Regions from separate parts of the Vreelandella sp. F11 genome, predicted to be linked through region 2. Evidence: predicted binding sites of a transcription regulator. Region 2 holds the regulator's gene; each other region holds the start of a gene.
The links. Region 2 encodes LexA, which represses DNA repair genes until DNA is damaged. Its sites were predicted from a motif close to TACTGTNTANNTANACAGTA; they were not measured.
Positions count from the first base shown of each region.

Region 1: ruvA (Holliday junction branch migration protein RuvA) is a predicted target of LexA. The motif match lies at 2,577-2,596, and genes of this name have one in related genera.
Region 3: ACFIOZ_RS09315 (DNA topoisomerase III) is a predicted target of LexA. The motif match lies at 8,301-8,320, and genes of this name have one in related genera.

Region 1 is NZ_CP170448.1:2,317,428-2,327,556, forward strand. Features, by position in the region: gene ACFIOZ_RS10525 (FmdB family zinc ribbon protein) at 1-53, shown strand, start outside; gene aspS (aspartate--tRNA ligase) at 119-1,900, shown strand; gene ruvC (crossover junction endodeoxyribonuclease RuvC) at 1,989-2,552, shown strand; gene ruvA (Holliday junction branch migration protein RuvA) at 2,667-3,275, shown strand; gene ruvB (Holliday junction branch migration DNA helicase RuvB) at 3,310-4,347, shown strand; gene ybgC (tol-pal system-associated acyl-CoA thioesterase) at 4,344-4,760, shown strand; gene tolQ (protein TolQ) at 4,819-5,514, shown strand; gene tolR (protein TolR) at 5,526-5,963, shown strand; gene tolA (cell envelope integrity protein TolA) at 5,977-7,158, shown strand; gene tolB (Tol-Pal system beta propeller repeat protein TolB) at 7,158-8,450, shown strand; gene pal (peptidoglycan-associated lipoprotein Pal) at 8,505-9,044, shown strand; gene ybgF (tol-pal system protein YbgF) at 9,124-9,930, shown strand; gene ACFIOZ_RS10585 (YciK family oxidoreductase) at 9,966-10,129, shown strand, end outside.
Region 2 is NZ_CP170448.1:2,606,434-2,616,562, forward strand. Features, by position in the region: gene nagZ (beta-N-acetylhexosaminidase) at 1-12, opposite strand, end outside; gene ACFIOZ_RS11870 (L,D-transpeptidase family protein) at 76-612, opposite strand; gene ACFIOZ_RS11875 (TetR/AcrR family transcriptional regulator) at 590-1,282, opposite strand; gene lexA (transcriptional repressor LexA) at 1,549-2,229, shown strand; gene ACFIOZ_RS11885 (energy-coupling factor ABC transporter permease) at 2,238-2,909, opposite strand; gene purU (formyltetrahydrofolate deformylase) at 2,934-3,788, opposite strand; gene ACFIOZ_RS11895 (ribonuclease J) at 4,020-5,630, shown strand; gene moaE (molybdopterin synthase catalytic subunit MoaE) at 5,647-6,114, opposite strand; gene moaC (cyclic pyranopterin monophosphate synthase MoaC) at 6,117-6,917, opposite strand; gene mobB (molybdopterin-guanine dinucleotide biosynthesis protein B) at 6,922-7,500, opposite strand; gene ACFIOZ_RS11915 (uracil-xanthine permease family protein) at 7,572-8,804, opposite strand; gene upp (uracil phosphoribosyltransferase) at 8,892-9,521, opposite strand; gene ung (uracil-DNA glycosylase) at 9,617-10,129, opposite strand, start outside.
Region 3 is NZ_CP170448.1:2,062,597-2,072,725, reverse strand. Features, by position in the region: gene ACFIOZ_RS09360 (DUF3034 family protein) at 1-852, shown strand, start outside; gene ACFIOZ_RS09355 (group I truncated hemoglobin) at 863-1,324, shown strand; gene ACFIOZ_RS09350 (hypothetical protein) at 1,445-1,951, opposite strand; gene ccoM (cytochrome c oxidase subunit CcoM) at 2,166-2,288, opposite strand; gene ACFIOZ_RS09340 (FKBP-type peptidyl-prolyl cis-trans isomerase) at 2,431-2,949, opposite strand; gene ACFIOZ_RS09335 (AmpG family muropeptide MFS transporter) at 3,063-4,424, shown strand; gene ACFIOZ_RS09330 (SEC-C metal-binding domain-containing protein) at 4,445-6,262, opposite strand; gene ACFIOZ_RS09325 (GNAT family N-acetyltransferase) at 6,407-7,000, shown strand; gene ACFIOZ_RS09320 (ABC1 kinase family protein) at 7,022-8,260, opposite strand; gene ACFIOZ_RS09315 (DNA topoisomerase III) at 8,451-10,129, shown strand, end outside.

The DNA of each region.
Region 1 (10,129 bases), 290 kb from region 2:
CCAGCGCTACCGCTAAGAGCGCTACTCCCAAAGACAAGGGCGCCGCGGCATAGCCGCGGTAGTCAGGGTCGGGACGCCCGCGACACACTCATTGCCACGAAACAGAACAGGATTTGACATGCGCAGCCATTATTGCGGCCAGCTAAACGAAACTTTGGTGGATCAAACGGTTACGGTATGCGGATGGGTTCATCGCCGCCGTGATCACGGTGGGGTAATTTTCCTTGATATGCGCGATCGCGACGGCATCGCGCAGTTCGTGGTCGACCCTGATACCGCCGAGGCGTTCGCGAATGCCGACCGTGCCCGCAGTGAATTTGTCCTGCGTATCACCGGTCGCGTTCGGCTGCGTCCAGAGGGCACCCAAAACCCCAACATGCCAACGGGCATGATTGAGGTATTGGCAAAAGAGGTTGAAGTACTCAATACCGCCGTTACTCCGCCATTCCAGTTGGATGAGCATGGTAAAGTCGGCGAAGAAGTGCGCTTAAAGCATCGCTATATCGATCTGCGTCGCCCGGATATGATCGAAAAGCTGCGTTTGCGCTCGCGTATTTCGCATACCGTGCGTGCCTATCTCGAAAACCAGGGTTTTCTGGATATCGAAACGCCTGTACTTACCCGTGCTACGCCTGAAGGTGCCCGCGATTATCTGGTGCCTAGCCGTACCCACGCGGGGAGTTTCTTCGCGCTGCCCCAGTCGCCTCAGCTATTTAAACAACTGTTGATGGTGGCGGGGTTTGATCGCTACTACCAAATTGCCAAGTGCTTCCGCGATGAAGACCTACGCGCCGACCGTCAGCCTGAGTTCACTCAGATTGATATCGAGGCGTCGTTTGTGGAAGAGAGCGACATCATGGGTATTACCGAAGCCATGATTCGTCAACTGTTTCAGGAAGTGCTTAAAGTAGAATTGCCGGAATTTCCGCGGATGACCTGGCAGGAAGCGATGGATCGTTTCGGTTCCGATAAGCCGGATTTGCGTATCCCGCTGGAACTGACCGACGTGGACGACCTGATGCAACAAGTCGACTTCAAGGTCTTCTCTGGCCCTGCCAGCGCTGATGATGGTCGCGTCGCAGCGCTGAAAGTGCCCGGCGGTGCCAAGTTGTCGCGTAAAGAGATCGACGAGTACACCAAGTTTGTCGGCATCTACGGTGCCAAAGGCTTGGCGTGGATCAAGGTCAACGAGCGTGCTAAAGGGCTTGAGGGTCTGCAATCGCCGATCGTTAAGTTTATGGAAAACATCGTTGAAGAGCTGCTCGACCGCGTGGGTGCAGAAGATGGTGACATTATCTTCTTCGGCGCCGATAAAGCACGTATCGTCAACGAAGCCATTGGCGCGCTGCGCGTTAAGCTAGGCGCCGATCTGGAGCTCTACACCCAGGAGTGGGCGCCGCTGTGGGTGGTCGACTTCCCGATGTTCGAAGCCGACGACAATGGTCGCCTAAGCCCGCTGCACCACCCCTTCACCGCACCTTCCTGCACACCGGAAGAGCTGAAAGCAGACCCGGCAAGTGCGCTTTCGCGTGCTTATGATATGGTGCTCAACGGTACCGAATTGGGCGGTGGTTCTATTCGTATTCACGACCAAACCATGCAGAGCACGGTGTTTGAGATCCTGGGCATCGGCGAAGAAGAGGCCCAAGAGAAATTCGGCTTCCTGCTGGACGCGCTGCAGTACGGTGCGCCACCCCATGGTGGTTTGGCCTTTGGCTTGGATCGTCTGGTTATGCTGATGGTCGGCGCCAAAACGATTCGTGAAGTGATCGCCTTCCCGAAAACCCAAAGCGCTGCCTGTTTGATGACCAACGCGCCGGGCGAAGTCAGCCCCGATCAGTTGAAAGATTTGAACATCCGTCTTCGTCAGAAAGTCAAAGCGGAAACAGCCGCCGAATAAGACGGTTGATTCGCTGCCTAACACCGACGCCACGGCGTCGGTGTTTTTGTAGGTTACTAAGTAAAACGCTGACATGAGCATTGATGCTATGGATCCAACACCGTCGGCCCTACCAATCCGCATACTGGGTATTGATCCCGGCTCTCGGGTGACTGGCTATGGGGTGATCGATGTGGTCGGGGTTAAACCTTGCTATGTGGCAAGTGGCTGTATTCGCACTGCAGAAGGGGCTTTAGAGCAGCGTTTAGCGCAAATCTACGCCGGTCTAAGTGAAGTCGTCGGTTTACATCGTCCCTCTCAAGTCGCCATTGAGCGGGTATTTATGGCCAAGAACCCCGATTCTGCGCTCAAACTGGGGCAGGCGAGGGGAGCAGCAATGGTGTGTATGGCTAACCACGGCTTGAGCCTCGCCGAGTACGCTGCGCGGCAGATAAAGCAGGCGGTGACTGGCCAGGGCGGCGCGGATAAAGAGCAGGTGCAGCATATGGTGACCGCTATTCTGCAGCTCTCTGCTACTCCCCAAGCTGACGCCGCCGACGCGTTAGCCATTGCGTTAACCCATGCTTATAACGGTGCTGTGTTTAGCAGCCATGGCTTGCCCGCCGCGCCATCTCGGGGCCGCCGTCGCTCAACCGGACGCTGGCGGCTTTAATTCCCGCTGTACCGGTGGCTGAACTACTGGTCACCTGTACAGAGTCGCTTTATAGTAACCCTCTGTTTTTGACTCTACTGTTTTTCACTTTTTTCACCCGGTGCGAGCAAATTTATGATTGGACGTCTGAGTGGCCAGCTAGTGGCAAAGCAACCTCCCTGGATTGTGATCGATGTTCACGGTGTAGGTTACGAGCTGGAAACCTCGATGAATACGCTGGTTGCACTTCCTGCACTGAACGAGAGCGTTTCGTTATTCACTCATCTGACCATTCGTGATGACGCCCACCTACTGTATGGGTTTGGCCGGGAGCACGAGCGTGCGCTGTTTCGTGCCTTGATCAAGGTCAATGGTGTCGGGCCCAAGCTAGCACTCGCCATACTGTCGGGTATGGACGAAGACGCCTTTATGCGCTGCGTGCGTGATGACGACAGTAAAGCGCTGACAACGCTGCCAGGAGTGGGTAAGAAAACCGCTGAACGGTTGATAATTGAAATGCGCGACCGCTTCCCAGAGTGGGAAGACGGCAGCAACGCGCTACTCCCCCTTGAAGCAACCAATGGTCGTGCCTCTGCCCGCAATAATCTTGCCGATGCGGAAGCCGCTTTGGTTAGCTTGGGATATAAACTGACTGAGGCATCGAAAATGCTCGCCGACATCGACCCCAATCAGTCCACTGAAGCGCTGATTAAGGCCGCACTGACCCAGCGCATGGGCGGCTAAGCCCTTTTTGAATCGCCATTAAAGAAGAGCACCTATGTTAGAACACGATCGGCTGATCGCCGCTGAGCCTGAACAGGGAGAGGGGCGCATTGACTACGCTATTCGCCCCAAGCGGCTGGATGACTATATTGGCCAGCCGCGCGTGCGTGAACAACTGGAAATCTTTATCGGCGCCGCCCGGCTGCGCGAAGAGAGCCTGGATCACACCCTGGTATTTGGTCCCCCAGGGCTAGGTAAAACGACCCTCGCGCATATTATTGCCACCGAGATGGGCGTCGGTATGAAGTCGACTTCCGGACCGGTGCTTGAACGTGCGGGCGACTTAGCCGCCATGCTGACGAATTTAGAGCCTGGCGACGTACTCTTTATCGATGAAATTCATCGCCTGTCACCGGTGGTGGAGGAAGTGCTCTACCCGGCCATGGAGGATTTTCAGCTCGATATCATGATAGGCGAAGGGCCAGCAGCGCGTTCGATCAAGCTGGATCTCCCCCGCTTCACCCTGGTAGGGGCCACCACCCGGGCAGGGCTATTAACCTCCCCGCTGCGTGACCGCTTTGGTATCGTTCAACGGCTTGAATTTTATAATCTTGAAGAGCTGACGGAAATTGTCTCGCGTTCGGCGCGCCTGTTAGGCGTTGAAACCAGCCATGATGGTGCCATTGAAGTCGCGAGACGTTCTCGTGGCACGCCGCGAATTGCCAATCGATTGCTACGCCGGGTGCGGGATTACGCCGAAATGAAAGGTAACGGCATGGTCGATGTCGCCATGGCCGATGCGGCGCTCAATATGCTCAACGTGGATCACCACGGTTTAGATCATATGGATCGGCGGCTACTGCTGGCCATGATCGATAAGTTTGATGGTGGGCCAGTGGGCATTGACTCACTTGCCGCTGCCATCAGTGAGGAGCGTGACACCATCGAAGATGTCATTGAACCCTATCTCATTCAACAGGGCTTAATGATGCGCACCCCCCGGGGCCGGGTAGTGACCCGCCAGGCGTGGTTGCACTTTGAGCGAGTGCCCCACGAGCAGGCAACCGATATGGAAGGAGAGCGCCGTCCGTGAGTGGCAACAGCATAAGTGAAAGCTATCGCCTGCCGCTGCGCGTTTATATGGAAGATACTGACGCAGGCGGTATTGTCTACTACGTTAACTACTTGAAGTTTATGGAGCGTGCTCGCAGCGAATGGCTTCGCCAGTTGGGCCTTAATCAGCAAACGCTGCTAGACGAAGGGACACAGCTAGTGGTATACCGCTTGGCCTGCCACTACGCGAAACCGGCCTCCCTAGACGACGCGTTGGAAATTAGTGCCCGCGTGGCTGAAGTGGGGCGCTGCCGGATGACGTTTGAACAGCAAGTTTGGCGTGGAGAGGAACTCCTTTGCTCTGCCACAGTCGAGATAGCTTGCTTGAGCAGCGAGCGTTTACGGCCAAAGCCATGGCCTGCATCGCTTAAAGTTTTGACTCGGGCCTCTTAATTAAGAGGTCACTCACTGCGTCGGCAATCCCGACCCTAATAGATTGATGAGGGCACCTGTGAACGATAACACCATGTCCATTCCCCATTTGATAATGAATGCCAGTACTGTGGTGCAACTGGTAATGCTGCTACTGCTGGTGGGGTCGATCCTCTCGTGGATAGTGATTTTTCAGCGCAGTATTGCGCTGAGCCGTGCTAAAAAAGAGTACAACCAGTTTGAGGAGTCTTTTTGGTCTGGTGTCGACTTAAACGAGCTCTACCGTGAGATCCCGGCCGATGACCCGCGCCATGGCGCCGAACATATTTTTCAAGCCGGTTTTCGCGAGTTTAACCGTTTGATGCCTAAAACCCGTGATCCGGATACCGTGCTGGAGGGTGTTCAACGCAGCATGCGGGTCGCGTGGTCACGGGAAGAGGATCGCTTAACTCAACACTTGGTGTTTCTTGCCACAGTTGCCTCGGCCAGCCCCTATATCGGCCTGTTCGGCACTGTGTGGGGGATTATGGGCTCTTTCCAGGCGCTGTCGCTAACCCAGCAAGCGACCCTTGCCACCGTGGCTCCCTGGATTGCTGAAGCGCTTATTGCCACCGCCATGGGCCTATTTGCGGCGATTCCAGCGGTCATTTTCTATAACCGTCTTTCCAACTCATCTTCTCGCCTGCTGGGCAAATATGAAGACTTTGCCGAAGAGTTTCACGCTATCCTGCACCGCAACTTGCAAGGTCGTGACGGCAAACCGAGCGCCAGCTAAGGGAGAGAGCCATGCAAGGACCATTCAATCGTAGCGGTAAAAGCAAGCCAATGGCGGAGATTAATGTTGTCCCCTTCATTGACATCATGTTGGTACTGCTGGTGGTCTTTATGATCACCGCGCCCATGCTGACCCAGGGCGTGCAAGTTGAGTTGCCGCAAGTCACTTCCCAGCCCATTGATACCCAGGAAGATAATGACCCTATCGTTATTTCAGTCGATAGCAATGGTGGGTATTTCATTACGCTGGGGGAAGACTCCACCTCGGTCACGCTGGAGGAGATGTCGTCACGAGTGACCACAATTCTTGACCGGCGTCCAGGTACGCCGGTCATGGTTCGTGGTGACCGCAACGTGGCCTACGGGCAGATCGTCGTATTGATGAGCACTCTGCAAGGCGCCGGCGTTGCTAACGTGGGGCTGCTTTCTGAGCCGCCGCAAGATGGGTAAGGGCAAGGCGCACATGGCACTGAAATCCCCGCGCGATCCCCAAGATGTCGGCTATAAGTGGCCTACTGTTCTGGCGATAGCCGTGCACGTCGCGATTGTCGCATTTAGCTTGATCAGCCTGCCGAGTAGGGAAGCAGAGCCTGACAGCTCTTCGATTGTGCAGGCTACGCTAGTCAGTACTGAAACCTTTACCGACCAGGCTCAGCAGGCAACAGAAGAGCAAGCGGCCATGAATGCGCCTGCCGAAGCGCCCACTGAACCCGAAGCGCCGGAAGAGCCTGCGTCCAGTGATAGTGAACAGCAGGCTGCCGCCGAGCAGCAAGCGGCAGAAGAAGCAGCCCGGCAGGCGGCGGAAGCTGAAGCAGAAGCACAAGCGTTAGAAGAAGCACGTGCGGCCGCGGAGGCCGAGGCCCAGCGCCGCGCTGAAGAAGCGGCTGCTCAAGCTGAGCAACAGGCGGCAGAAGCGGCTGAGCGCGAAGCCGAAGCGGAAGCGGCCGCTCAGCGCCAGCGTGAAGTGGAAGAGGCGCAGCGCCAACAGGAAGCCGCAGAGCAGCAGCAACGCGAAGAGGCAGAAGCAGAACGTCAGCGTGAAGCGGAAGAACAGCAGCGACGGGAAGCGGAAGAAGCCGAGCGTCAGCGCGAAGCAGAAGAGCAGCAGCGCCGTGAAGAAGAGGAGGCCGCACGTGAACGCGAGGCTGAAGAGCAGCGCCTTCGGGAGCAAGAGGAGGCACAGCGGGAGCGCGAGGCCGAAGCACAGCGCCAGCGTGAAGCAGAAGAGCAGCAGCGTCGTGAAGCAGAAGCTGAGCGACAGCGCGAAGCAGCGGAAGCTGCAGAGGCGGCCATGCAACGCCAACTGGCCGGTGAGGCCGAAGCGGCAGCCAATGCCCAGCAAGCTGAGCAGGCGGCGAATAATTTCAGTAACATAATGAAACGAGCTATTGAACAAGCTTGGATAATTCCCGCTGGTTCGAGTGATAGTATGCGGGCTTCTGTTAATGTGCGTCTGGGGCCGTCGGGGGAGGTATTATTAGTAAACGTAACATCATCAAGTGGCGATAATGCCTTTGACCAATCAATTATTCAGGCGGTTGAGCAAGCAGCACCGTTTTCTGAACTACTACAGTTAACAGACGCTCAGCAGCGCGAAATCCGACGCAATATCACATTGAACTTTTCCCCAGGGGGAGTCCGTTGATGCAAACTCAAGTGTTAAAAAAGTTTTGGTTATTATGCTTGCTGTTCACGTTTAGCAGTGTGGCTAGCGCCAACTTAACTATTGAGATCACGCGAGGCAGCGATCAAGCGCTGCCTATAGGAGTGGTGCCGTTCGCTGGCTCAGACGGCCTGCCCGAAGACGTCGCCCAGATTGTCCAGGATGACCTTGAACGCAGTGGCTATTTTGCTCCTCTAGAGCGTAGCGCTATGTTCGAGCAGCCGAGCCAATCTGACGATGTGCAATTCGGCACCTGGCGTTCGCTTGACGTTCGCTACCTTGTTGTCGGCCGGGCGGCACAAACTGACGGCGGCTTCGAACTGCAATTCGAACTGATGGATATTAGCGGGCAGCGCCGGATGATAGGTGAAACCGTAACGGTTCGGGGCAATGATCTGCGTGGCGCTGCCCACTACATCAGTGATCAAATCTTTGAAGAGATTACCGATATCCGTGGTGCGTTCTCCACCAAAATTGCTTACGTCACAGCCCAAGGTATCGGTGACAATATGCAGTTTGGTCTTTACGTTGCCGACGCCGATGGTCGCCGCAGTGAGCAGGTGTTGACCTCAGATGAACCGATCATGTCACCCGCTTGGTCGCCTGATGGTACCAAGCTCGCCTATGTCTCTTTTGAGACTGAGCGTCCGGCAATCTATATTCAGGATGTAGCCACCGGCCAGCGTGTGCAAGCGACCTCATTCGATGGCATAAATGGTGCGCCAGCGTGGTCGCCGGATGGACGGCGTATTGCCATGTCGCTGTCTAAAGATGGCCAGCCTGAAATTTACATTATGGATGTTGCCAACCGATCCGTTGAGCGCATTACCAATAACAACAGCATTGACACGGAACCCGCTTGGGCGCCGAATGGGCGCAGCCTGTTGTTTACTTCGGATCGCAGTGGCGGCCCACAGCTATATCAATACACGCTGGGTGGTGGAGAGGCTCAGCGTCTGACATTTACCGGTAATTACAATGCCCGCGGACGCTATTCACCGGATGGAGAGCAGATATTCTTGATTCACCGCTCTAGCCGAGGTTACCAAGTAGCTAGGCAGGATCTAAGTGGCGATCGCTTGGTGGTGTTGAGTGAATCAACAAGAGATGAATCTCCTAGTGTTGCGCCGAACGGGACCATGGTAATCTTCGCTACCCAACAGGGTAATAGTGGGGTACTAAGTGCTGTGTCTGCCGATGGTCGTTCTTCATTCAGGCTGCCATCAGCACAAGGCGATGTCCGTGATCCAGCTTGGTCACCCTTCTTAAATTGATCAAATCAATTGATTAATATCGAAATTTTTAGTTTTCAGGCAAGGAGTCTGATTATGCAAATTAAACCGTTGGCTCGCTCACTAGCAGCAGCGCTATCTATCGTGGTAATTGCTGGCTGTTCCAGCACCGGCGGAACCCAAGACGGTGACTCGTATGGTAGCCAGGATGGCAGCTCGACCGGTTCCAGCACCTCGGGTACAGGCACAGGCAGTCAGTATGGCTCTACTTCTGGTTCCGGCGCTGGTCAGCAGGCTGATTCACGCATTCCAGAGGTACGCACGATCTATTTCGATTTTGATCGCGATACGATCAAGAGTGAGTACGAATCCGTGGTAATGGCTCATGCGCGCTACTTACGTGCCAACCCTAATGCCCAGGTGGTTCTCCATGGACATACGGATGAGCGTGGTACCCGTGAGTACAACATGGCACTTGGTGAGCGTCGTGCTAACGCCGTGCAGCGTTTCCTGAACATCCAGGGCGTATCTTCTTCACAAATGAGCGTGGTTAGCTATGGTGAAGAGCGTCCGGCTGTCAACGGTCAAGACGAGAGTGCCTACGCTCAGAACCGTCGTGTTGTGTTTAACTACTAAGCATTAACTATTGAGTGTTTAACCACTGATGAATCCGGCGTGCGGTTATCCGCACGCCGTTTACGTCTCCGGAGTCATCATGAATCACAGTCTCAAGCGTTACGTTGGGAGGCTGTGCGGTGCGGGAGCCATTGCGCTCCCGCTGTCCGTATTGTCCCTAACGGCCACCGCTCAACAGCCGCTCGTGCAAGACCTCTCTAACTCTTCCGCTAACGCTTCCAACAGCGGCTTCTACCAGCAGACGCAGCGGCAGGAAGCGTCAAGCGGCAATCTTGTACTGTTTAACCAGGTACAGGAGCACCAGCAGGAGATCCAACAGCTACGTGGTCAGATTGAAGAGTTGCGCCACCAGTTGGAACAGTTGCGTCGCCAATCGCAGCAGCAGTATCTCGACATTGAAGATCGCCTTATGAGCAGCGGCCCAACCCAGATCGAGCAGTCAACGCCAGCGGTAGAGCCTGAAGCCGCCGAGGAAGTTGTCAATGCACCTTCTAGCCGCAATGTCAGTGAAGACGCCCAAGCCGATTATCAAGCAGCCTTTGCGCATGTTCAGGCACGTCGTTTTGACGAAGCGATTGCGGCCTTTGAAGCCTTTGTGAGCGACCATCCTGATACGAGCCTAACGGCGAATGGCCACTACTGGCTGGGTGAGCTATATGCGGCAGAGGGCGAGTTGGATGCCGCCGATCAGGCGTTTAGTCGCGTGATCGAGGAGTATAGCGGCAGCAGTAAAGTGCCGGATGCGATGTATAAGTTAGGCTTGGTGAAGGCGCGTAAAGGCGAAGCAGAGCGCAGCCGTGAGTTGCTTGAGCAAGTGCGCGATGATTATCCGCAAAGTAGTGCGGCAGGCCTTGCTAACGATTTCTTACGCCAATCAGCAAGTTAATATTTTTTGATCTATTTTTGCTTCAGGGAATCAGCATGAGCTGCAAGATCGACTATCAACCAGCGCCCAACCTATTGGAAAATCGCATCGTGTTGGTAACCGGCGCAGGGGACGGCATTGGCCGTGCGGCAGCGTTGAGCTACGCCCAGCACGGTGCAACGGTGATTCTGTTGGGGCGCACTATTGCCAAGTTAGAGCG
Region 2 (10,129 bases):
CGGTTGAGTCATCGTGATTGATCCATTAAAAGGGGCGATGATTCTAGACGATCGTCTAGCGGTGTCAAAATCTGGCTAATCGAAAGACTGACGACCACCGTGCAGCCAAACAGCGGTACCTGGTAAGGCTAATGAATAAATGTAGAGCAAATCACTATTGCGTAAACGAATACAGCCATGAGAGGCAGCCACTCCCATGGGCTCGTCGGGGGGCGTACCGTGAAGGTAAATATAGCGCCGCTGCGAGTCCACCTGTCCACCACGATTCACGCCCTTTTCCAAACCACACAGCCAAAGAATACGGGTCAGAATCCAGTCACGCTCGGGGTGTGCCTCGGCCAGCGCAGTTGAAAAGGTTTCACCTGTCCAGCGGCGGCCTCGGAACACCGCATTTTCGGGCATATCTTCACCGATGGCAGCGCGCACATAGTGCCAGCCATGGGGCGTTTTGCCACTGCCGTTGTGCTCCCCGTTCCCGGCGGCACCGGATGAGATGGCACACTCATGGAGCACTTTAGGCCCTCGCCAACAGCGCAGCTGCTGTTGACTCGTATCAATCTCCAGCCAGATATTCTCAGTCGGGGGTAGCTCAGCTAGCGTAGGCGTTCGCATGTTTTCCTTCTTCAGGTTTAGCTGCTTCAAGGGCCGTGGGTAACGGTGCATTCATGGCAGCCACCACTACCGGGAGCAACCGCCTGACCAAATCACGCACAGAGACCTGTTCGTGATAATCCTTCTCTGCGATATCGCGTAGCGCATCGAGGCCAGACAGGGTAAAGATTACCGTGCCGAGCATAAAGTGTAGTCGCCAGAAACGCTCCGCGTCAGGCAGGTCTGGCGTTGCTTTTCTTACCAGCTCGGTGAAGCGGGTGAACACATCGCCATACTCTTGCTGTATATATCGTCTGAGATGCCCCTGGGCCTGGCTGTAGGCTAGGCCGAGCAGGCGCATGAACACTTTTAAGCTATTGCGCTCGGCAGGTACCGCAAGAACGGTTGTGGCCATCGTCTCAAGCAGTGTTTCAAGTGGAATCACACGCCCGGCGTGTTGGCCTTCAAGCTCATCCAGAGCGGTATGAAAACGCTGATTAAACGGATCCAGATAGCGGGCAAAAACAGCCTGGATCAGGGCTTTTTTGGAACCAAAATGGTAATTAACCGCGGCTAGGTTGACACGCGCTTTGCTGGTGATGTTGCGCAGTGAAGTCTCGGCAAAACCCCGCTCTGCAAACAGCACCTCGGCGGTATCGAGTATACGGGTCACCGTATCAGATTGAGCCATGTCGCTCTCCAGGGAAACAGGTGTTTAAAACATAGCAAAATACTATGCCATAACCTTGGTGGGCTCAACGCTTGATTTATTGATAAAATGTGGCGCGTTAAATAAGCAGAAGCTTAGTTTCAAACGATTAGAAAAATTGTATGGACTTCGGCATTAGGTAGTGACAAGGCATATACTGGACAGAGGAACATACTGTATACTTAACCACTTATTGATTAAGTCGCCATTTAACTTGTTACTGTCTATTCATATTTATGGAGTCTGGTATGTCGCGTCCGCTAACCGCTCGCCAACAGCATGTGTTTGATTTTATCGTTAAAACGATGGGCGAATTTGGCTACCCTCCTACCCGTGCTGAAATTGCCAAAGCACTGGGCTTCCGCTCTCCCAATGCGGCTGAAGAGCATCTGCGTGCGCTGGAACGCAAAGGCGTTATTCGCATTATCCGTAACACCTCTCGTGGCATTCGTCTGCCCAACCAGGAACCTCAAGAGATCCTCGATAGCGCCGCCACTGCGTTACCTGCTACCAGCGTTGAACCGCTGCCCACTGGTCTGCCAGTCATCGGTGAGGTTGCCGCTGGCAGTCCCATTTTGGCAGCTGAACATATTGATCGTTACTGCCCGCTGCCGGCTGAGTACTTCACACCCAAAGCCGACTACCTGCTGCGCGTGCGCGGCCTTTCCATGAAGGATATTGGCATCTTGGAGGGTGATTTATTGGCGGTTCATCGCACTGACCGCGTGCGCGATGGCCAGATCGTGGTGGCTCGCCTGGAAGATGAAGTAACGGTCAAACGCTTCAAACGCCAAGGGCACCAAGTAACGCTGTTTGCAGAAAACCCTGACTTTGCGCCTATTGAAATCGACCTGCGCTCCCAATCCCTCGATATCGAAGGCGTTGGAGTCGGCGTGATTCGTGGCGGCAACGGTCAGGCACTCGGTTAGTCACTCGGCTACTGCAAGTCGATATAGCGGTGGTCATTGAAGGTAGCCACCCAGTTTGGGTGATAGACCAACAGAATGCTTAACAGCATGCCGCTAATAAATGCCTCTGAAGGCATTAGCAGCGGCAAAAAGCGCGCGTACTCCTGAGCGAGATAGATCGCCTCAGGGTCAGTCCCTGCGACGATAATCAGCAGCACCGCTGCCAGCCCTCCCCCTAGCGTCGCCAGCGCCGCACCAAAAAAACCGCAGGCAAACAGAAACACCATCAAGTTATCCGGCAGGCGGCGATCTACTAACCGCCATACCGTGCCAATCACAGCCGCCGGAACGATTCCCGTCACCAGCACATTCGCCCCCAGCAACAGCCACTCATTGCGGCCAATCACCACCATAGCGACATTGATCAGCACGTTGCTGATCAGCGCTAGCGGCGCTTTAAAAACGAGTGTCATCAAAACTGTGAAGACCAGGTGCAGCGTTAGCCAATCAACCGCCTGGGCACGAAGCTGCCACATCAGCATCACCGCCAGCGTAGCCCCTAACCAGCGATGTTGAAGCGCTGTATCCTCGATTAATACCTGCCAAGGCCGCCGCCATAGTGCACACGCCATCACGCCTAGCGAAAGTAGCCAGGTGAGCAGCAGCGCCCAAGGCGCTAATACACTTTGCGCAAATGACATGGCGGCCTCTCAAGTTGATGAGCGTTAGCTAAACACCACGGTCTTGTTGCCGTGCACCAGCACGCGATCTTCCAAGTGCCAGCGCAAACCGCGAGCGAGCACGGCTTTTTCGACATCACGTCCAAAGCGTACTAGATCCGTAGGTGTGTGGCAGTGGCTAACGCGATGGATATCCTGTTCGATGATAGGGCCTGCGTCGAGTTCCTCGGTCACATAGTGGCAGGTAGCGCCTATCAGCTTAACGCCACGCTGGTAGGCCTGGTGGTAGGGCTTAGCCCCGGCAAAAGAGGGCAGAAAGCTGTGGTGAATATTGATCACTCGCCCCGCATAGCGCGCACACAGCTCGGGGGGCAGTATTTGCATATAGCGTGCCAGCACCACGCAGTCAGCGCGAGCGCTGTCGATTTCGGCTTGAACCTTGGCAAACGACGCTTGCTTATCGTCAGGGTCGACCGGTACATGGTGGTAAGGAATGCCGTACCACTCGCTCAGCGAACGCATATCGTCATGGTTGGAGATAACCCCAACAATATCGCAATCCAGCTCACCCGCCTGCCAGCGGTAAAGTAGATCTACCAGGCAGTGTGACTCCCGTGACACCATCAGTACCACCCGGCGACGCTGCTGGGTATCCACTAGTGACCACTGCATATTGAATTCGCTAGCCACCGGCTCAAACGCCGCGCGCAGTGCTTCCACCGACATACCCACCGAATCCGCCAGGATTTCATAGCGCATAAAAAAGCAGCCGGTTTCTAAATCTGAGTGCTGGCTGGCTTCAGTAATAGAGCCGCCCTGCTGGGCAATAAAGTTTGAAACCCGTGCAACAATACCTACCCGATCAGGACAGGAAACCACTAAACGATAATAATGAGACATGTGAGCTACTCTTGACCTATTTTCTAAGGTAATTATGACAAACCAGCGGCTTAGGCTTCATATTGTATCGGAAGGCCAAGGATGATTGTTAGCCGCCCCTGCCTTCCCGTATAGTTAAGTCACTACTTTTTAGGTTTTTCATAACAGATGCATTCATCACGCGTTCAAATTCGTCCCCGTCGTCGTCCACCGCTGCGCCTTTTGCCGCTGGGGGGATGCGGTGAGATTGGAATGAATCTAACGCTATACGGTTATGACGATTACTGGATAGCCGTGGACTGCGGGATGATGATTCGCCAGGATCTTCCCAACTCGCCGCTACAAGTGCCCAATCTCGACACACCGAAAGCACTAGGCATCGTGCCCAAAGCGCTGTTTATTACCCATGGTCATGAAGACCACATAGGCGCAGTCGCATGGCTCTGGCCGATGTGGAACTGCCCCATTTATGCCACCCCATTAGCGGCGGGGCTGCTGAGACTGAAGTTTGCCGAGCATCAGCTGAGCAGCGCATCCATCCATGTCATTGAACCTGGTGAGGCACTTGAAAGTGGGCCGTTTACGCTGCGCTACTTGCTTTTAACCCACTCAATCCCCGAAAGCTGTGCGCTAATAATGATGGCCGGTGGCTATCGTGTTTTGCATACCGGCGACTGGAAACTCGACCCAGAACCGATCATTGGCACGCCGATCAATGCAACCCACTTCAAGGCACTGGCGCCAGTTGACTTAGTCGTCGGCGACTCCACAAACGCCCCTATGCCCGGCCACTCGGGCAGCGAGGGGGATGTCGCCCGGGCGCTGGCAAAAACCCTCAGCCACTGCCAGGGCCGTGTGGTGGTCTCCTGCTTTGCCAGCAATCTTGCCCGTGTGTTAGCGATAGGGCGCGCAGCTCACCAATGCGGACGCCGTATAAGCTTGATGGGCCGCTCCATGGAGCGCATGGTCAGCGTGGCTCGAGGACTTGGCTATATGGATGACTTACCGCCGCTGGTGCCTAATCACGACCTAGGTTACCTCCCCCCGGATGAAGTGGTGATTATCGCCACCGGCAGTCAGGGAGAGCCACGCGCTGCGTTACAGCGTCTGGCGCAGGGCCGTCATCCCTACGTTGATCTTGAACCGGGCGATAACGTTATCTTTTCGGCTAAAGCCATACCCGGCAATGAGCGTCCCATCGAGCAGCTTAAAAAGCGCCTGGCGCAGTTAGGTGTCAGCATCTATGACGAGATCAATCATCCTGAGTTACACGCCACCGGGCATCCTGCAGAGGATGAGCTCATCAAGCTTTACCAGTGGGTAAGACCCAAGCATCTTATGCCAGTGCACGGCGAAGCTCGCCACCAGCAGGCTCATCAGGAAATTGCCAAACAGCTGGGCGTTAGCGCGCCGCTTGCACCGGTGAATGGTGATCTAATTTTCTTCGATAGCCATGGGCTGCGTTGCGAGGCGCGTTATCCGCAGCCGCCCTGCATTGTCAGTCAAAATAGCGTGGTACCCCACCCTGGCCTCGAGGTAAATGACGCCAACAAGGCCCGTCGCGGCAGCTTATACTTAGCGCTGCCGGTGACAGCCACTGAGACAGGATGGGCGCGCATTGGTCGTTTGATGCTGGATGCCGCAGGGGCGAGCCCGCTCGATGAGGATAGCTTTAGCGAATGGCTGGATGACCAACTTGAGCAGATTGCCGCAGAAACACTTGCCGACTTGCGCCAAGCATTGCAGCCCCGCTTGGTTCACTGGCTCGCGGAGCATATGCAGCACCTGCCCGAAGTCCACCTTCAGATTATGGCTGCCGAAATGCCCGAGCCCATTACTCTGGACAACGCTGCCAACCGTTAGATCTGCACAGACAATGTCACTCCCAGCGCGCCGCATCCTGTTGATCGGAGTGACGCTCTTTGACCCAATACTCGCCCTGGGCAGAGTGCTCCTTCTTCCAGAAAGGCGCTTGGGTTTTCAGATAATCCATAATGAAATCGCAGGCTTCAAAGGCCTCACGACGGTGTGCGCTGGCTACGAGTACACGCACAATAGGATCGCCAGGCCCCAGGTAACCGACGCGGTGAATAATTCGTACCGCCTGGAGCGACCAGCGCTGCCAGGCCTGCTCACCAATCTCCGTCAGCGTACGCTCGGTCATGCCCGGGTAGTGCTCTAGCGTTAACCCAGTGACGTCCGGCGTTTCATTAAAATCACGCACTAAGCCGGTAAAACTCACCACTGCGCCAATATCGCTGCGCCCCGCCAAGGCATCGTCATAGCCGTAGGCCATTGAGAACGAGTCAGCTTGAATGACTACTTTAATATCCAGCTTATTATCCACCCTCACCCCCCTGTTACTGGCGGGAAAAACGCCACTTCGTCATCATCGGTCACTAACGCATCGTCATTGGCCATGACATGATTAATCGCACACAGCGTACGCTGGTCGGTAAGCTGTTTAAAGCGACTATCCTGCTCGGCCAGCGCGGCTTTTAATCCGCTAATGTCGCGGCTAGCCAGTTGATCAAGACTCACGACGGCCTCACTCTCGCCTACCCGCTCGCGTAGTTCGGCTAAAAACTTAACCCGCACGCAGGGTGAAGGGCAGCGCTCGCCCAAGCTGACCTCCCCGGCTACGCCGTCGCCGGTAACAATGGGCGCCTGGGTGCTGCTCATACGTTGGTAGTCACCACGCACCCCACCCTGCTTACTGTCGAGCTGGATGGCCTCGATACGCATACCTTTATCAACCGCTTTGCACATATCGTATAGCGTCAAACAGGCTACCGAGACGGCGGTCAGGGCTTCCATTTCAACCCCGGTGCGCCCATTCAAACGACAAAGCGAGGTCACATGAACGCAGGATTCGGCCACATCAATATCGAACTCAACCGATACTTTGGAGAGCGCCAGCGAATGACAGAGAGGAATCAGTTCATGGGTACGCTTGGCAGCCTGGATACCGGCGATTCGCGCGGTAGCCAGCACATCGCCCTTGGGCAGTTCTCCATCGCTAAGCAATTTCAGCGTTTCAGGCTGCATGATGATGCGCCCCGAGGCGACTGCTTCGCGACGGGTTTCCTGCTTATCGCCGACATCCACCATATTGGCTTCGCCACGGGTATTGAGGTGGGTAAGATGCATAGTGTCACCGTTCCTTTTTTGAAGCCCAAGCACTTGAAAATATAGCGTCGTTTTTCGCGCTTACCCAACTGACAATCCAGCGCGCTATTGCTTCACTATCGTCTAGGTCTAACTGAGTAACCGAAGCCGCCAGTTCGACAGGCGGTGGCGCACTGAGTGCGACTGCCTCAACCCACTGGCCGGTTAAAATAGCCGCATCGCCAATCCCATCGCGATATAACACCAGCTTGGGAATTGGCCATGCCTTGAAGCCTTCGACAATCACCAGGTCAGGTTTGTGCGGCGCCATCATAGCAATTAACTGACCTAAATCAGGCTCCTCCTGACCGGGGGTTTCCTGCATCAGGGCAAACCGTTGGCGGGAAGCCACTAGTACCGGTGCGGCCCCTGCGCTGCGCAGCTTATAGCTATCCTTGCCAGGCTGGTCGACATCAAACGAGTGGTGAGCATGCTTGATCACCGCGACGCTCAAGCCATACTCACCTAATCGTGGCAGCAGCTTCTCTAACAGCGTCGTTTTCCCGGTGCCGCTCCAAGCAGCTATCCCAAGGATGGGAAAGGAGGCGGTGAGTTCGTTTTCCATGCTGCAGAGACTCCTGATAATCACTAATCGATGGCGCCCTAACGACTTACCCAGCGCTCCAAATGATGCTCTTACTCACCTTCTTGCTCGCGGGGCAAGAGCCAGTTCAGGGCAATACCCACCAAAGCGGCTAGACTGACGCCCTGCAGCGTAAACTGGCCCCCACCAAACTGCATACCACCAATCCCGAACACCAGTATCAGCGAAACCACGACTAAATTGCGCGGCGCCGTCAGCGACTGACCGGCACGCACCAGGGTGTTCATGCCGACGACCGCAATGGAGCCAAACAGCAGCGTCATTATACCGCCCATTACCGGCCCAGGAATGGTCTGCAGCAGCGCGCCAAGTTTGGCCACAAACGCCAGCACAATGGCAATAATCGCAGCAACGATCATGTACTTGGGATTAAATGCCCTCGTGAGCGTTACCGCCCCGGTGACTTCCGAGTAAGTTGTATTCGGCGGCCCGCCGAATAGTGCTGCAACGCTGGTCGCCAATCCGTCGCCTAACAGCGTACGGTGCAAACCAGGCTTTTCCAGATAGTTTTTGCGCGTCACCGAGCCAATGGCCACCATATCACCAATGTGCTCTACCGCTGGGGCAATAGCGACCGGAATCATGAATAGAATGGCAGCCCAGTGAAAACTGGGTGCAGTAAAGCTGGGTATCGATAGCCACTGCGCCTCGTGCACCGGCGTAAAGTCAACCAACCCCATCAACAACGCTAACAAATAGCCGGTAACAATACCGCCCATAATCGGTACAAGGCGAAGTAGCCCGCGACCAAATACAGCGAGCACCAGGGTTACCAGCAAGCTGGTCATTGATAAGAAAATCGCCGCGCCATAGCCGATATTGTCGCTGGTTTCACCGGTCGCCATGCTGACTGCCACCGGCGCCAACGCCAGACCAATCACCATAATCACCGGCCCCACCACCACAGCGGGCAGCAAGCGGTGCAGCCAGGCAGTGCCTTTTAAACGCACAGCCTGAGAGATCGCCACATAGACCAGCCCCGCCGCCATTAGCCCGCCCATGGTCGCCGAAACCCCAAAGCTCGCCACAGAGCCTTGAATAGGCGCTATAAAGGCAAACGATGAGGCCAAAAACACCGGCACGCTCTGCTTGGTCACCCCATGAAATACCAAGGTTCCCACTCCAGCCGTGAACAGCGCAACGCTTGGGTCGAGTCCTGTCAAAAGCGGCACTAATACCAAGGCGCCAAACGCCACAAACAGCATTTGTGCGCCGGTTAATATGACTTTTGGCCACGACTCAGCCTGACTGGCAGCTTCACGCATAAGTGAATTCCTAGTGATTATTGGATTTTAGGTGTGCAAAAAAATGCCCCTGACGCGAGGCGTAAGGGGCAATGTCAGTATCGATGCTTAGCGCGTTCCGAAAATCTTGTCGCCTGCGTCGCCCAAACCGGGGACGATGTAGCCATTCTCATCGAGGCGGTCATCGACAGAGGCGGTGTAGATCTCGATATCGGGGTAAGCGTCCTGCACCCGTTTGATACCCTCAGGGGCCGCAACGAGCACGATCACCTTCATATGCTCACAGCCCCGCTCACGCAGCATGTCCAGCGTGGCTACCATCGAGCCGCCAGTAGCCAGCATGGGGTCGATAACGATGGCCATGCGCTCTTCGATATCATTAGCAAACTTGGCGAAATAAGGCACCGGTTGAAGCGTCTCTTCATCGCGATAAAGACCTACAACGCTTACCCGAGCACTCGGGATTAGATCCGTAACGCCCTCCAGCATGCCAAGCCCTGCGCGCAGAATCGGCACAACGGTAACTTTCTTACCTTTTAACCGACGCGTAGCAATCGGCTCACCGTTCCATCCCTGGATTTCATGATCTTCCAGCTCCAGACCCTTGGTTGCTTCATAGGTCAACAGCTTGGCAACTTCACCTGCCAGTTCACGAAAGCTCTTAGTGCTCAGGTCAACTTCGCGCATCAGACCCAGCTTATGTTGTACAAGCGGATGGTTAATGGCGTAAACACTCATAGGACTTCCTCACTGCAGGGGATTCAGAATGGCAACCAAGGTTGCATCAGCTAGGCACAAAATTGCGCGTATTCTACCCGCAACCACCTACAAGGTTAAGGGGTTTCCGGCAATTGCCACTCGATGGGGGCTCGCCCTTGCGCTTGCAGAAATTGATTGGCTTGGGAAAAATGCCGAGTACCAAAAAAACCCCGGTGCGCAGAGAGTGGTGAAGGGTGTGGCGCTTCCAGTATTAGGTGGCGCCCTTGGTCGATCAATGCTTTCTTCTGGCGCGCATGGCTGCCCCATAACAGAAACACACAAGGCGGCGCGTGCTGGCTGACGGTTTGAATCGCGCGATCAGTGAACGTCTCCCACCCTTTACCGCGGTGCGAGGCCGCATTGCCCTGCTCCACGGTCAGCGAGGTGTTTAACAGCAGTACGCCCTGCCTCGCCCAGGCCTCCAGATGGCCGTGGCGCACGGGGGTAAACCCCACATCGCTGGCCAGCTCTTTATACATATTGGCCAACGAGGGAGGCACGGGCACCCCAGGCTGCACGGAAAAGCATAAACCGTGAGCCTGATTGGGCCCGTGGTAGGGATCCTGGCCTAAAATAACCACCTTCAC
Region 3 (10,129 bases), 540 kb from region 2:
CTCTTTCGGCACTCCTTCGCTGGTTGTCTTACGCCCTTTTTAGCGGTCTGTTTAGCGTTTGCCGCCACCCCCTCCTCTGCGGGAAGCCGTATTTTGGGTACGGGTGGCGTAAGTGCTATTGAAGGAGCTGCAGGCGGCGGCTTATCGCCTTGGGCAGTGCTTTCCAGTACCGCCAGCGATCAGGAAATAGGCGTCACTGCCGCCGCGACCCGTGCCTGGGTGGACGATTACAGGCTGACGGTAACCGGCGCCAGCCTGAATGTATATGATCGTGTTGAGGTCTCCGTGGCTCGTCAAACCCTTGATTTAGAAACCCTGGGTGGCGAGCTAGGGCTGGATATTTACGGCGCTAAGGTGCGCTTACTCGGCGATGTGCTCTACCACCCTTGGGGCATTTGGAGCCTTGGTGTGCAACATAAGCGACTGGTTGATGGTACTATCCCCACCGCCCTGGGCGCCGATAAAACAAGCGGTACTGACGTGTATCTTAGCGGCAGCAAGCTGCTATTTAGTGCGGCTGCCGGGCGCAATGTGCTGCTCAACGCGACCCTGCGCAATACTGAGGCCAACCAGGGCGGTTTACTGGGTTTTGGCGGTGACCAGGGAGGGCGCTCGTGGGTAGCCGAGGGGAGTGTGGGCATCTTTATTACCCCGCAATGGATTGTTGGCGCCGAGTATCGCCAGAAACCCGATAACCTAAGCGTTGCCGAAGAGGATGATTGGCAAAGCCTCTATACTGCCTACTTCTTCAATAAGCACGTATCACTCACGGGCGCATGGTTGGATTTAGGCGATATTGCCGGCCTACCCTCCCAACGCGGTGGCTATCTTTCACTTCAGGCAGCTTTTTAAGCGGGGCGCTATGATCTATCCACGCACACACTATCGCACACGCCGCGGCTTAATAGCGCTTACTTTTATAGCGGTGGCGTTTTCGCTCATAGGCTGCGCTTATCAATCAACAAATACAACGCTCTATGAACGCCTGGGCGGGAAAACTACGATTGATGCAGTCGTTGAGAACCTGCTATACCGAATTGCCGATGATCCCGAAGTAGTGGTGTTTTTTGCTAACACGAATATCGATCTATTTGCCGAATCCCTGGCCAGCCAGCTGTGTGACGTCAGCGATGGCCCCTGCCACTACGAAGGCCCACCGATGGATCGAGCACATCAACACATGGGGCTGACAGATGTCCATTTTAATCGTTTAGTGGAACATCTCGATGCCGCGATGCAAGAGGAAGGCATTGCCCTTGGCGCGCGTAATGAGCTGCTGGGCAGACTCGCCCCCATGTACACAGACGTTATGCGTCTTCAGTAACCTGCCAGCCGTCACTACCCATCGTTTTGACCCGGTAGAGCGCTTTGTCAGCAGTCGCGTAAGCGTAAGTAAAAACGCGGAGCTGCAGTGATGGCTGATCAGTCGGCTTGAGTTTAGGTGTCACCACTTCGCCTCTATACTGCGGATCATCCAAATCCAATCGTCAAAATCACGCAGGTTCTCAACATCGCGATTATCACTAGTATCATCTCGTTCAACTAACCGAACTGGGCCGCGTGTGCGGATGGTTAGCGGGTCACCATCTTCCTTCGTAATTAAGTACCAGCGGGGGTCATCCCACCCCTCAAGTGTCACTTCGTAGTCATCCCAGGCAGTAAAGTGGAGCGCCGGAGGCACTTCGCCAAACTGGTCAATCAGAAAGGTTCGAAACGCTAGGCCCTGCATCTCCACATCGCGCCCTTGATAGGGGTCGTAGAGCGTAAACGTCTCGTCAGACATGGCACGCAAATCACTTAAAGCGACTTTTTGAGTGACATCGCCATTGATTATGCTTAATGCCTGGGCGAAAGCAGCCGTGGGAAGCGCAATACCCACGACGATTAATGCGCACGCTAACTGATCTCGTACACGACCCCATGGGCTGCGGTGTAAAGCAACTGCGTTCATGGCATAGCTTCCTGGTAAATTCACTCTTATAAAAAGAACTTTACCAGAGCACGCCTTGTATTACTCCTCAATGCACGCTAGGGATACAACTTATCAGTATATTTCAGGCAAAAAAAAGCCAGCCCATATGGGCTGGCAACAGGAAGCTTACTATGCCAGTAGCGCTTGGCTAGTAAACCCCCTCCCCTGACAAGGTTTACATGAACCGGGAAAGCTACTTCTTACGCCCACCTTTACGCAGATGATCGCGAATCACGAAGCCTACCCAACCCACCATAAAGGCGATTACTAATGCGACGGTGGCTAAGCCGAAGATAATTGTGTCATCCCAATACATGATGAATCCTCCCGCCGTGATGTATGCATTCATACTAGTCACTTACGGGCGGAAGAATGCTGACCTGGGTCAAGTTACGCTAGGCAGGGAGAAGCGGTTAAACAGGAAATTGATACCGATCAATTTTGGGGGGTGATGAGCGCTACAACACCTTGCGATCTTCGACTTTGCTGTGCTCGGTACCCGGTGGTAACGGGTGGCCTTTGGCTAATTCTGCACGGGTAGCGTCGCGTACATCTAAAATGGTCACTTTATAGTTCAGCGTACGCCCGGCTAGGGGGTGGTTGGTATCGACAGTGACACGGTCGCCGTCGATTTCAAGAACCGTAACAATCTGCGGCCCGGCTTCACCTTCTGTTTGAAAGCGGCTGCCCGGTGCCAAATCAGCGTTACCAAAAGAGCCACGGCTAACTTCTTGCACCAAGGCTTCATTGCGTACACCGTAGGCATCCGCGGGCATCAGCTGAACGCTTAGCTCGGCGCCAACGGTTTGGCCTGCTAGCGCACTTTCCAACCCTGGCACAATATTGTCGTGACCATGCAGGTACTCGAGCGGCTTATTGCGCGCGTGGGAGTCGTCCAATACCTGCTTGCTGCCATCGTTGAGCACGTCGCTAAGAACATAGTGCAAGGTAACTACCTGATGCGCCGTAATCGACATGGAAAACTCCTCTCCGGTAAGCTGTCGGTTTTGTGATAGCACTTTGTGATAGAACACTGCTTCAGTTTATCACTTGGCCGTTGCCAGCGTCTTTCCATCAGGAGTAGCGTTTAATGTTAAGCCCCATCCCCCAACGCAGTTGGCTGGCTGCGCTGGCTGTTTATTTTCGTGCACCCGTTATTACCATGCTGTTTTTGGGGTTTTCCGCAGGCCTGCCCTTTTTGCTGGTGTTTTCAACACTCTCTGCCTGGCTGCGCAGCGACGGCGTAGAGGTAGCGGCCATTGGCTTTTTTGCCTGGATTGGCATGCTCTACTCAATCAAGTTTTTCTGGGCACCCGTGGTGGATCGGTTAGCGCTCCCAATATTGACCCGCGCTTTTGGTCAACGTCGCGGCTGGATGCTGTTAGCCCAGGGGCTAATCATTGCAGGATTAGTAGGCCTCGCTGGTTTGAGCCCGGTGGGTAATCTCGGCTGGGTGGCTCTCTTTGCACTGCTAGTAGCGTTTGGCTCAGCGACACAAGATATCGCTATCGACGCCTATCGTATTGAGTCCGCCGACGACGATGTTCAGGCCGCCATGGCTTCGACCTATATTATTGGCTACCGTGGTGGTTTACTTGCCGCCGGTGCCGGCGCGCTCTATATCGCAGCGTCGGCCTCTTGGGATGTGGCCTATATGAGCATGGCGGCGCTAATGGGCATTGGTGTACTGACCGTGTTGCTACGCCCCGAGCCAAAGCGCGCCTCCCTCTCTATTCAACTTATCCACGAGCCTAAGGTGCGGGCGTTTATTCGCGCCAGCCGGGGTAAACCCAAACTGTTACGCCGCCTGGGCGCCTGGAGCATTGGCGCGCTGGTCTGCCCGTTTACCGACTTCTTTAGCCGCTATGGGGTGAAAGCGCTGTGGATTTTGGTCTTCATTGCCGTGTTTAGAATTAGTGATTTAGCCATGGCCTCCATGGCCAATCCGCTGTATATCGACCTGGGCTTTTCGCTGGCAGAAATTGCCAACGTGACCAATATATTTGGCATTGCGATGAGTATTACTGGCGGAATGTTAGGTGGACTTTTCGTGGCACGCTACGGCATCGGCCCGCTGCTTGTCTTCGGTGCCGGATTGGTGATGGTGACTAACTTACTGTTTGCTGTGCTTGCCGTGGTGGGTAATCAACTGCCCATGTTAGTGGTCACCATTATTGGCGACAATCTTGCCAACGGCTTAGCCAGCGCGGTGTTTATCGCCTTTCTCTCCAGCCTCACCTCGCGTGCCTATACCGCCACTCAGTACGCGCTGTTTTCATCATTAATGACGCTGCCGGGGAAATTTTTAAGCGGGTTTGGCGGGCTGGTCGTTACCGCGCAGGGCTACCCGAGCTTTTTCGTTATCGCCACATTGCTGGGTGTGCCAGCGATTATTTTAGCGGTCTGGATTAGCCGAGATAAAGAACTAGTACCAACCCCCAAGCCTGCTTGAACAGGCTCGGGGGGGTTGGGTTAGCGGTGGGCTTCCAGCCAATCCAATGCCCCTGGCGTCGTACGCCACTGATCACGCATCAAAGTACGGTACTGCCATGCTTCCGCCCGGGAGCCGGGGTCAACCTGGCCATCCGGATGGGGCATGGAGGGGCGGGGATTCTCGGCGCAAATCAGCTCTAGCGCGTAGCGGTTATGGCTAAGCACATCGCCGAGTGCGGTCTCAGCCGCCTCACGCTGCTCTAAACGATAGAGCGCCAAGGTTTTGCCCATCAGCAGCCCAAGCACCAGCGAGCCGTCGTCGTCACTCTCTTCGGCTAGCGCTAACGCCTCTTCGTTGCGATCATCGCGGAGTAGCTGGTCGAGCACCAGCTCACGTAGGCCCAAGCTATCTTCCTGGTCGATCAGCAATAGCTCCTCGGCCAACTCACGAGAGTGCTGGCGGGCACCGCGCTCCATACCCACCACCAACGCTAACCCTGTGCGTAGTAGCATGGCATTGTTGGCGTCGTCCCAACACAGATTACCGCCACCTTCTGCCCGGGCTTGTTCCAGCCAGCGCGAGAGACGCAGCGCCAGTGGTTCCAGCAGGCTCGGCGCCATCCACGGCAGGCTGCCAAAACGGCTGGTGAGCGCCAAAGTTACGTCTTGCACTACCTGGGGCGCGTCCAGCCATTCGGGATGCGCGCAGAGTGCCGACATCCACTCAATGGCGTTGCCCCAAGGGTCATCACGAAAGCCCAGCGCTACGTCTTCATCCACCAGCACTTGAAAGTGCTCATGCCAAGCGGCAAACAGCGTTGCCTCCCGGGCACTGGAGTTGTAAAACAAACGCCCACTTTCAGGGTCGGCGCTGACATCGATTTTGGGGGCCGTCGGCAGCGCAGCCAACAATGCCTGAAGCGCCACCAATGGGGTGGCCAGATCCTCTTCCGCACTGAGCAACTGATCGGCAAGCGTCGCGCCGGGGTTATCCGCCAACGCAGCGAGAAAATCCAACTGATCTTCATCCAGCTCGCCCTGGCGCACCAGGCGGCGGTACCAGAAGTTGGCACGCTCTTTAGCCTCCTGCTCGTGACCTTCATGCAGCAATAGCATGGCTTCAATGTACGCCAAGGTAGGCGAATCGGGCAGCGCCTGCTGGGCTTTTACAAAAGCCCCGCGGGCACTGTCCAAATCATCGTTATCCAGATGCATTAAACACAGTCGCTCAAGCGCCACACCGCGTAAGAACAGTGGCCCGCGCTCCATCACATCGTCAAGCAGGTCGGCGCGTTTGCGGCTAAAGCCGCGCTCTTGATAGATATCCAGCAAAATCTCAAAGGCCGGCTCGGCCTGATCGGGCAGGCGTGACCAGTCGCTACCATCGAACAGCGATTCGAGGATTTGCATGGCGCGCCCCGTCTGGCCGCTTTCAGCGGCGATCAACCCTGCTTCCAGCAGCGCTTGAGCCGGTGCCCGCTTGCTATCCAACGCCGCTTTCAGGGTCGCGCCCTTCCATTCGCGCAGCGAGAGCATCCACATCATCTGGTCAGGTATTTCGGTGGGAAACTCTACCTGGTAGCAGCACTGCTTGAATTTGCGCCCAGAGTCGCACCAGCAGGGTTCATTACGCCCCGGCGTGGCGAGGGGTTCACAGGCGAAATCGAGCCGCTCAATCGGTGTTTGCGACCATAGCACTGGCGCCAGCGCCTGGGCCATAGCCACATCGCCATCGAAAGAATCCGCGCCTTTGGCGCGCACCCAGGTCATAAAATCCGGATAGTGTTCCTGTTGCCTGATTGCCGAGAGTGCCCCGGAGGCAAATCCCAGCAGCTGATCGACCCATACCGCCAGCATTGCCGTCTCCACTGTGTTAAAAGCGACATAGTTTAGCATGACCCTAAGGGTTCACGCAGAGAGGATTGGCGACACCTTTAAGGGCTGCTAGAGTGCAGCGATTTGAGCAAATCACTCAGCGTTCGAGTCGATTGGAGCGATGCAATGAGCGAACTGACCGTTAGTCTCTGCCAAGGTTCGGCGATAATCCCCCATTTGCCAGCGCTTGCCAGGCTTCGCATTCAGGTATTTCGCGACTTTCCCTACCTCTACGATGGCGAACTAAGCTACGAATCGGATTATTTAGGTCGCTATGCACAAAACCCGAATAGCCTATTCGTATTGGCCTTCGACGGAGAAGAACTGGTCGGAGCCGCTACCGGACAGCCTCTTCAGGATGAAGTCGACGAATTCCGCCAACCGTTTATAACCAACGGCATTCAGCCCGAGCGTGTCTTCTACTATGGAGAATCCGTGCTGCTTCCCACCTATCGGGGCAGCGGAACGGGTAAACGCTTTTTGGCCGAACGAGAAGCCCACGCCAAACGACAGAGATTTGATATAGCCGCTTTTTGCGCGGTAGAACGACCCGCAGATCACCCCGCTAAACCTGCCGACTACCGCTCGCTTCAAGGTTTTTGGAACGCCCATGGCTACCAGCGCCATGGAGAGCTTGCCACCACCTTCGCTTGGCGAGATATTGGCGAGCAGGCGGAAAGCCATAAGCCCATGGTGTTTTGGCTGAAACCCCTTGGCTAGGGAGTCACTCGCCTGGATGGTTTACGCCCACTCAAGCAGCGGTCGGGTTCGCTCATGCATATCCAACCGCGCTCCCAAACGTACCAGATTCCAGTAGTGGCCGTTCAGCGCCCGAGAGAGCAGCAGCGTATCGGCGGGGGGCTGCAGACGATCCATCGCCGCCCATACTTTCGGGGTCAGCTCGCGCAGACGGCGGTGTACCCGTACATCGCTAAAATCCTGCTCCCCCGGCTCAAACAGCGGCGCGATACATTCGGCGGACTCTCGATACAGGGCTAGCGGCGCGCCCTGCCCCTGGCGGCCGCCCATTTGCATCAAGGCTTCATCCATCCCCATTGGATCATGTTTTAGCGTGGCATCAAGCAGTTGCATCATTGCTTTCAAGCGGGTGTCAGGTACGGCAATCACCGCGCCTAAATCGTAAATCACCAGTCGCCCCTGAGCATCGGCGGCGAAATTGCCCGCATGAGGGTCGGCGTGGAGCTCGCCGTAGGTAAATAGCTCTTGGGTTATCCAGTCAGCCAGCGTTTGGGCAATGCCCTGGCGCGTCGCGTCATCTGCATCGGCTAATTCACGCAGAGGAGTGCCCTCCACGTAGCGCATCGCCAAGACATGGGGGCCGGAAAGCTCAGTCAGCGGCTCGGGAATCACCAGCCGAGGGTCATCCTTATAGCGCTCACGGTAACGGGCCAGCGCAGCGGCCTCTGCGTGGTAATCCAGCTCGCCACGCAGGCTTTCGGCAAGCTCTTCAAACAGAGCGTCCAAGCGCGCCTGGGGCACTTTAAACCAGCGGCCTAAACGCATAATGCGCCGCACCTGGATCAAATCGCTCTCCAGCACCTCGGCAAGGCCAGGGTACTGCACCTTGAGCACGACAATTTCGCCCTCATGGGTAGTGGCGCGGTGAACCTGCCCCATGGAGGCGCTGGCAAAGGGCCGCTGCTCGACTTCGCTGAAGTAGTGGTCAATGTCGCCATACTGCTGAACCAGCGCTTCTTGAATACGCGGCCAGGGCATCGGCTCGGCCTGCCGCTGTAGGCGGGCAAGCTCCTCAGCGAGATCGGGCGGCAGCAGGTCGTCCCACTGGGACATAATTTGGGCAAGCTTCATGGCCGGGCCTTTCAGCTCTGAAAGCCCCTCAAACAGCGCTTCACCCAGGGCACGCCAGTCCGCTTGGCCACCTAAGCGGGCTTTAAGCAACGCCCCGCCGGTACGTGCTCCCAATCCCATTAAACGACGCGTTCTGCCGTGATCACGCATTTGCTGTATCTCCTGGTTACTCAACTCACCGCATACCTAAGACTAATTATTTATACAAAATATATACATCGAAAAATACTTGGAAATATTTAGCATCACTATACATCCCTCGACGACTCCTTGCTCTATATAGATCAAGGTGTCTGCTACCATAGGCGCTATTAAAGGATACGATGAAGGCTTCGCTGCTATGCGCCTGATAATTGCCGAGAAACCCAGCCTCGCCCAAGCCATTGCCGAGGCATTACCGGGCTATAGCAAACGCCAGGAGGGCGCTGTGGTATGTGGCGACACCACGGTCACCTGGTGCCTGGGGCACCTGTTAGAACAAGCGCCGCCGGAAGCCTACGACCCCGCCGACAAACAGTGGCGGCTGGATCGGCTACCCATTGTGCCGCAGCAGTGGAAACTGATGCCGCGATCTAAGGCGCGGGGCCAACTGGCAGTGATTCGCAAGCTGATCAAGCAAGCAACGGATGTGGTGCACGCCGGCGATCCCGACCGAGAAGGCCAACTTCTGGTGCAGGAAGTGATCGAGTACATGAAGTATCGCGGCCCGGTGCAGCGGCTACTGATTAGCGATCTTAATAAACCGGCAGTGAGCCGGGCGCTGGCAAAACTGCGCTCCAACGCCGACTACCAGCCACTGTTTCAGGCGGCCCAGGCCCGCTCCCGCGCCGACTGGCTGTATGGTATTAACCTAACCCGCGCCTGGACGCTCACCGGCCGCCAAGCGGGACATGACGGCGTGCTGTCTGTCGGTCGCGTGCAAACCCCGGTACTGGGGTTAATCGTACGCCGCGATAACGCTATTCGCGATTTCGTGCCCCACCCGTTTTATCCGCTATGGGTCGACTTAAAGGTTGCCCAAGGCCAATTGCGCGCCTGGTGGGCGCCCAAAGAGCACCAACCATTAGATGACCAAGGGCGCTTAATTGACCGCACCCCGGCTGATGCTTTAGCGACTCAGTTACCCGGCGCAACAGGACAACTCACCAAGCTCGACCAGCAGGAGAAACGCCAGGCACCCCCGCTGCCCTACTCGCTCTCAGCCTTGCAGGTGGATGCCGCCCGCCGCCACGGGCTCTCTGCGCAGATGGTACTGGATATCTGCCAGCGGCTATATGAGCGCCACAAGCTGATCACCTACCCACGTTCAGATTGCCGCTACTTGCCCGAAGAGCACCTTCAACTTGCCCAGCGAAACCTAAACAGTGCGTGCCAAAACGATGAAGGGCTTCAGCAGTGGCTAAATGGAGCGGACTTCACCCTGCGCTCCAAAGCGTGGAACGATAAACAGGTCGGCGCCCACCACGCCATTGCACCCACTGGCAAACCTGCCGACTTCAGCCAGCTCTCCGCGACCGAAGGCCATGTGTTTCGTTTAATCGTGCGCAACGTGATGGCGCAGTTCTATCGCCCGCTGCGCACCTTTGAGGTAAAAGCAGAATTTACCCTGCTCAATGAAGCCTTCCGTGCCCGCGGGCAAAGCATTCTCGACCCCGGCTGGAAACCGCTATTCACTACCCGTGATGAAACACCACCACTACCGCCGCTGACCCAAGGTGAAGCATGCCAAGCAATCGGCGCAGGCGTTGAAGAGAAAGAGACCCGCCCGCCGGAGCCCTTCACCGACGCCAGCCTCATCAAAGCGATGATGAACATCGGCCGCTACGTTGATGACCCGGAAGTACGCCGTACGCTACGCGACACCGATGGCCTGGGCACCGAAGCCACCCGCGCAGGCATTATCGAAACCCTGGTACAGCGCGGCTATTTAGTGCGCCAGCAAAAGGCTCTGCGCGCCACCAAGCTGGGCAGTGCCCTGATCGCCGCCCTGCCCAGCGTGGTTAGCACCCCGGAGCGCAC